One region of the Catenovulum adriaticum genome, then DNA from elsewhere that is predicted to be linked to it. Evidence: predicted binding sites of a transcription regulator. Region 1 holds the regulator's gene; the other holds the start of a gene.

Region 1 (3,412 bases):
GCGTTAACCCAAAAGAGCGTTTAATGCTTACCTAATAAACATCCAAACACCGGCTGTAATCATGAATAAATTTTCAGTTAGTGATATAAACCCTAGTGGCACTTTGTTGTTACCACCAGCGCAAGCACATTTAAGTTTACGTTTGTCTATATATACGGCTTTAAATACAGAGATTGCACCTACAATACCGATAAATAATGAAACGGGAGCAACCGTATAAGCGGGTAAATTAGCTATCATGCCTATACCTGCGTAGGCTTCTAAAAATGGGTAAATATAAGCGTAGCGCACCGCTTTCATCGCAAGTAAATCGTAAGTAATGAATGAATTAGAAAACTGCTCTAAATCCTGTAATTTTTGAATGGCTAAAATTGTCATGGATAGCGCAACAAATAATTCAAGTAACGAAATTGAAAAGCTCGATAAGCCGTCAAACCCAGTAAAACTCAACGTGAAAACAAAGCTTAATAATAAGCTAACTGCAAAAATTGCAATCACAGGTGCATAACTCATACCTTGCTGTCCGGCTGGTTCTTTTCCTAAATAATCTCTAAGCTGGTCATAACCTCCAATTCGTTCATCTTTGATAAAAACTTGAGGTGTGGTTTCAACTTGATATTGTTGCTTAAAATTATCGGTTTCTTCTCGGGTGGTTAATTTTTGATCTTCAATTGAATAGCCAGATCGCTTTAACAAATCTTTTGATTTTAAACCAAATGGGCAAATATGGTTTGATGTTTCCATTCGATAGAGCGTAGCCTTTTTAGTCATCGCTGCCTCCAATATTAATAATGAAACGTGTCTTGCATTAGCCAAACGGATTTTTACACAAAAGGTGTAATTTTTATGCTAAATGTGTATTTTTTTCACACAAATATCCGCATAGTCTTAATAAACCTGAGTTTGGTATTATCTCTTTATTGCGTTCAAAATTTGTGCCACCTAAAGGTTTAAAGGAGCCTGTTTTTTTTAAGTGTGGAGTTAAAAATTGGTTGGTAGTATGCATTCTATAGAATGTTTGTAAAAAGGGATGGCTAAAGACTTAATAGATATTAAGCCTTAGCTAGCATTTCAAGAACAGGTTTGTTGATAATTTTAATCCATTTAGATTCGACTTCTACAATTGCTTGTTTTTGAAACCGGCTAAATAAGCGACTAATCGTTTCGACGGTTAATCCCAAATAATTACCAATTTCTGCACGAGTCATACTTAATCTGAACTCTGTCTCAGAAAAGCCGCGGTTTTTAAAGCGTTGCGATAAGCTATAAATAAATGCGGCGAGCTTTTGTTCGGCCGTTTTCTTGTTGAGCAAATACATTAACTCGCGATCTACTTTTATATCATTGCTCATTAATCGCATGATCTGACGCTTTAATTTAGGTAAATCAGAGCTGAGTTGATCAACAATATCGTAAGGTATTTCACACACCATTGCGGTTTCTAATGCGGTTGCATAACTTGGATGTTGATACTGGCTGATGGCGTCAAAACCAATAATGTCACCAGGTAAATGAAAACCCACAACTTGCTCTTCACCTTGTTCTGATAATGTATAAGATTTAAATGAACCCGCACGCACCGCATAAAGTGCGTTAAATGAAAAACCAGCTTCAAATAGTTTATCGCCCTTGTGAAGTGGTCGTTTTCGTTGAATGATGTTATCTAAACTTTTGATCTCTGATTCACTTAATGAAAAAGGTAAACAAAGTTGGTTAATACTACAGTTCTGACAAGAGACTGTACTTTTAAAACTCATAAATTGACCTGTCTTTTATTATAGGTTCAGTGATTTATAAAATTTGTAGCCATGCAATATAAATAGTGTGGCAACCAAATAATATTAATGCAATAGCGGCAATATTTTTACTGTATTGATTTTTTATCAGTTGGCTTATTTGCTGGCTTAAACTCGCGCTTAATAAAAGAGTGGGTAAAGTGCCCAACCCAAACGCAAACATCACTAAAGCAGATTGAATCGGGTTTGCTTGAGCGGCTGCATAAGTCAAGGTGCTATAAACTAATCCACAAGGCAGCCAACCCCATAACATGCCACTGATAAAACGCGAAAAGTAAGATTTTTTGGTTAGGCTTTTTTGTGCTAAAGGTGCGATAAGTTGCCAAAAACCAGAAAATATTTTTTCTAATTGGGTTAGACCCATAAACCAGCGTGCTATATATAACCCCAACAAAATAAGCATAATGCCTGATAAGAGCCGTAAGCCTATTAAAATAAATTCAAACTGCTTAGTTAGCCAAAGCCCAAGTAGGCCTAATAAAAAGCCAGCAATGGTATAGCTGATAATACGACCTAAATTATATGTTAGTGTGGCGATAAATGATTGATTTAAACCCATTGCGGCAGATAGCCCACCGCACATCACAAGACAATGGCTGGCACCCATAATGCCAATCATAAATGCACTTAAAAAATCAATCATACGGAGGCGTTGTTTTGATTATCTTGATTAGTATCATTTTTAGGATCGCCTTTAGGTTTGTTTTGTTTAGGCATAGCTTCAGTTGAATTGTCTTCATCATCAAATAATATTTCATAACCTTGGCGATCTAAATCATCAAACTGATTTTTTCTAACGGCCCAAAAAAATATAGCAATCGCAACCAACACAATAATGATTGCAAGTGGAATTAATACGTAAATAACATTCATATTTTTAATAATCTCATTGAGTTAATTACGACTATGAGTGAACTCGTCGACATACCAATTACGGCCATCCAAGGCGTTAATATACCAGTTGCAGCTAATGGCAGCACTAATAAGTTATATCCGATAGCCCAACTAAAATTTTGTTTAATCACTCTATTTAAACGCTTAGATTGTTTTATAAGTAAGTTGATTTTGTCAAGGTTAGAGCCTAATAGAATAACATCTGCTTTTAATTTACTTAATTCTGCGGCTTCATTCATGGCAACACTGAGATCAGCTTCGGCTAATACCAATGCATCATTAATACCATCACCCACCATCGCGGTATGGCCATATTTTTGTCTAAGATCAATTAAAGCGTGTGTTTTTTGCTGGGGCGTTAAACCCGATTTAAAATCTAAATTAAGCTGGCCGGCTACTTTTGCCAGCTCTGGGCTGCTATCTCCACTTAAAATACATTTGTAGGGTGCTAATAAATTTAAGCTGGATTTTGCATTATCTCTGATTGTATCGGTTAGCCAGATAGCCCCAGCAAAATCATCGTTAATCAATATGTAAATTTGCGCACCGTGATAATCGTCAGTAGCAGGTTGCTTGAGTAACTTGTTACTGCCAATACTAATAGTATACCGATCAATGGTTGCGCTTAAACCCAATCCGGGGAGTATTTTAAAATGAGTAATGTTGGCTTCGGTTTTAGGTTGCTCAAATGCTTGAGCGATTGGGTGATTTGCTCTGGCTTC
Region 2 (3,412 bases), 1.4 Mb from region 1:
GGTAACGTAGGCGGAATTGAAGTTGCTTTATTAGGTAATGATTACCAGCATATTTATTCGGCTGCGCTTGCCATGACGGATGCAATTAACGAACAAAGCACAAATATCACCGCACCTGATATTTCATATCGGCCGACTCAACCCCAATTATCACTCGAAATTGACAGGCGCCGCGCTGCTGATTTAGGTATTTCACTTAACGAAATTGCTAATACTTTAAGAGCTGTGGTTGATGGATGGGACTTAGTAGATTTAAGCATCGCGGATGAGTCAATTCCTATCATGTTAGAATCATCATCCACTCGGGTTTCATCACCGCAAGATTTAGCAAATTTATATATTTCAAGTGCTTCAGGCCAACAATTGCCGCTTTCAAGCGTAGTAACAATGAAAGAAAACAGTGTCGCGGCTGAACTAGATAGACATGCACAAAGACGCGCAATTGAAATTAGTGCAGATATAACCGAAGGCTACCCACTAGCAGATGCAATGGCTGACATGCAAGCGATGGCGAATCAAGTATTGCCTGACGATGTGCAGATGATCTTTTTAGGTGAAGCACAAACGCTAGACGAAACTTCAAACGAAGTAATCTTTACTTATGCAATTGCATTGTTAGTCGTATTTTTAGTTTTATGCGCGCAATTTGAAGGGGTTGCCAGTGCAATAAATGTAATGACTGTGGTGCCATTTGGCTTAGCCGCTGCCGTGTATGCGCTTTGGTTAACCGATACCAGTGTTAATATTTATTCTCAAATTGGCTTAGTCATGCTAATTGGTTTAATGGCTAAAAATGGTATTTTAATGGTTGAATTTGCCGATCAATTGCGTGACAAAGGACTCGGTATTCGAGAAGCGATTGAGCAAGCTGCGAACGTGCGTTTACGCCCTATCGCGCTTACCATGGTATCAACTATTTTAGGTGGCTTACCGCTTATTTTAAGTTCAGGTGCGGGGGCAGAAGCGCGCAGTGCTATTGGTTGGGTTATGTTTGGTGGTTTAGGTTTAGCGGCTTTATTTACGCTATATTTAACGCCAATAGTTTATTTAGCAACTGCAAAGTTCCATAAACCCAGAGGACACGAGCAACAAGCTTTAGAATCTGAATTAAAAACGGTTGAACATATCCATTAGCGTCATTATATTAACTTACCGCCATATGCATAAAAATAATGGCGTTTGTGTTTTATGTTTAAATTTTGTTACGGTTAATTACTTCAAATTAACCGTACAATATAAAGTTTTTAAATTATATAATTTACCTTTATTGTTAATATAAAAGCTTTCAACTTATTTCTTGATGTGAATTAAATATTCGCAAGCCAAATTGACCTATACTAACCTTGTTTTTAGGATCAATTTTAGTGGCTCAGGAGTTCAGGTTGAACAATAACAATTATCTCATCATCAATTCGGGTAGTTCGTCAGTTAAATTTTCTTTATATGTTGCAGATCACGTTGAAGCAACCTTAACAGGTATCGCTGAGCGATTATCAACCGAACAAACAAAAATGAGTTGGACGTTTGAAAATAACAAACGTGAACTCGAATTAGCTGGCGCCGATCATCGCGAAGTACTACACAATTTATTCAACATTTTATCTAAACTTAATTTGTTTAAATCCCTTACAGCAATCGGTCACAGAATAGTTCATGGCGGTGAATACTTTAAATCTTCTGCGCTTATTACCCCAAATGTATTAACTAAAATTGAAGCTTGCAGCGCTTTAGCGCCTTTGCATAACCCTGCAGCAGTAACAGGTATTCAAGCTGTTTTAGAGCAATTACCCGATATCCCTCAAGTCGCCGTTTTTGATACGGCTTTTCATCAAACCATGCCTGAGCATGCTTTTTTATATGGTTTACCTTATGAATTATATGAATCTCAAGGTATTCGAAAATATGGATTTCATGGTACCAGCCACCAATACGTGGCAAATCAAGCAATCACTAAATTAGGCTTAGATAAAAACAACAGTGGTTTAATCACTGCCCATTTAGGTAACGGTTGTAGTATTTGCGCTGTTCAAAATGGAGCATCGATTGATACCAGCATGGGCTTTACACCACTAGAAGGTGTGATGATGGGTACTCGTAGTGGTGATATTGATCCCAGCATACATCAATTTTTAGCTAATAAACTAAACCTGCCTTTAGCAGAAATAACAAACATACTAAATAAACGCAGTGGTTTATTAGGGTTATCCGGCTCAAGTAACGATATGCGAACTTTATCGGCAAAAGCGAATGAAGGTGATAAACAAGCCGCCTTAGCGATTGAGGTATTTGCTTATCGTTTAGCAAAAAGTATTGCTGGTATGGTTGCCGGGCTGTCTCGCCTCGATGCATTAGTTTTCACAGGCGGCATTGGCGAAAACTCTTTTTTAGTACGCGCTAAAGTATTATCTCATTTAACCGTGCTAGGGTTTGAATTAGATCCAGAATTAAACAACCAAGGAGGCGACAACCTTGGTTTAATTACTAAAGCAAATTCTCGTCGAGCCACCATTATCCATACTCAAGAAGAATGGGTCATTGCGCAAGATACCATTCGTTTAACTCAAACCGAAGCTTAAGAGGAATCTATTTTGAATCACAGTTTATTTTTAACCCCAACTGGCTATGGTGCAGGTTTAACCTCGGTTTGTTTAGGTTTAGTTCGCTCACTTGATCAATTAGGGGTTCGTGTTGCTTTTTGTAAACCTATTGCTCAGCATGGTGGTTTAGCTCAGCAAATTGACCCTTCGTTATTGTTTGTAAATGCGATGCAAGGCTTAACACCACCCGACCCGATTCCACTTGAAAAAGCCCAGCGCATGTTAGCGAATGGCGATATAGAACAGCTAATGGAAGAAGTCGTCACTATTTGTGAAGAAAGCGCCAAAGATGCTGATTTATTAATTATTGAAGGCTTAGTACCGCAAAAAAACTTGCCTTTTATTGTGCGCATTAATACCCAAATCGCTAATACCCTCGACAGTGATGTGATTTTAGTCGCTGCTAAAAACGAGCTTTCAGAATTAGAACTTAACCAACAAATTAGTTTATCGTCTAATTTTTATGGCGGTACTCGCAGCAAAAAAGTATTAGGCTGTATTTTAAATAAAGTCGGCGCGCCAGCAGGACGAATTCAGGCATTAATGGCCTTAGACGATGGCGAAGTTTCACCGATTGAGCCCGTTAAAGATCTATCACAATTAGCGGTATTTAAACCTAAAGAATTTAGGTGTTTGGGCCAAGTTAGATACAATCCTCAGTTACTGGCCCCCAGAACGATTGATATTCATCAACATTTAGATTGCCAAATATTAAACCCAAATGCAGATTTAAACCGCCGAGTGTTAGGGGTAAGCATTTGCGCACGTAAATTAACAAATATGTTGCACACCTTAAAAGCCGGCACTTTGGTTGT

Evidence for each region. Region 1 encodes FNR, which switches genes on or off when oxygen is low (the NO sensors DNR and NnrR bind a similar motif). Its sites were predicted from a motif close to TTGATCTAGATCAA; they were not measured.
Region 2: OLW01_RS13540 (acetate kinase) is a predicted target of FNR. The motif match lies at 1,298-1,311, and genes of this name have one in related genera.

The regions. Positions count from the first base shown of each region.
Region 1 covers NZ_CP109965.1:1,688,439-1,691,850, reverse strand. The annotation lists gene OLW01_RS07535 (MauE/DoxX family redox-associated membrane protein) at 28-771, opposite strand; gene fnr (fumarate/nitrate reduction transcriptional regulator Fnr) at 1,053-1,757, opposite strand; gene OLW01_RS07525 (sulfite exporter TauE/SafE family protein) at 1,792-2,439, opposite strand; gene ccoS (cbb3-type cytochrome oxidase assembly protein CcoS) at 2,436-2,669, opposite strand; gene OLW01_RS07515 (heavy metal translocating P-type ATPase) at 2,666-3,412, opposite strand, start outside.
Region 2 covers NZ_CP109965.1:3,074,656-3,078,067, forward strand. The annotation lists gene OLW01_RS13535 (efflux RND transporter permease subunit) at 1-1,134, shown strand, start outside; gene OLW01_RS13540 (acetate kinase) at 1,383-2,576, shown strand; gene pta (phosphate acetyltransferase) at 2,589-3,412, shown strand, end outside.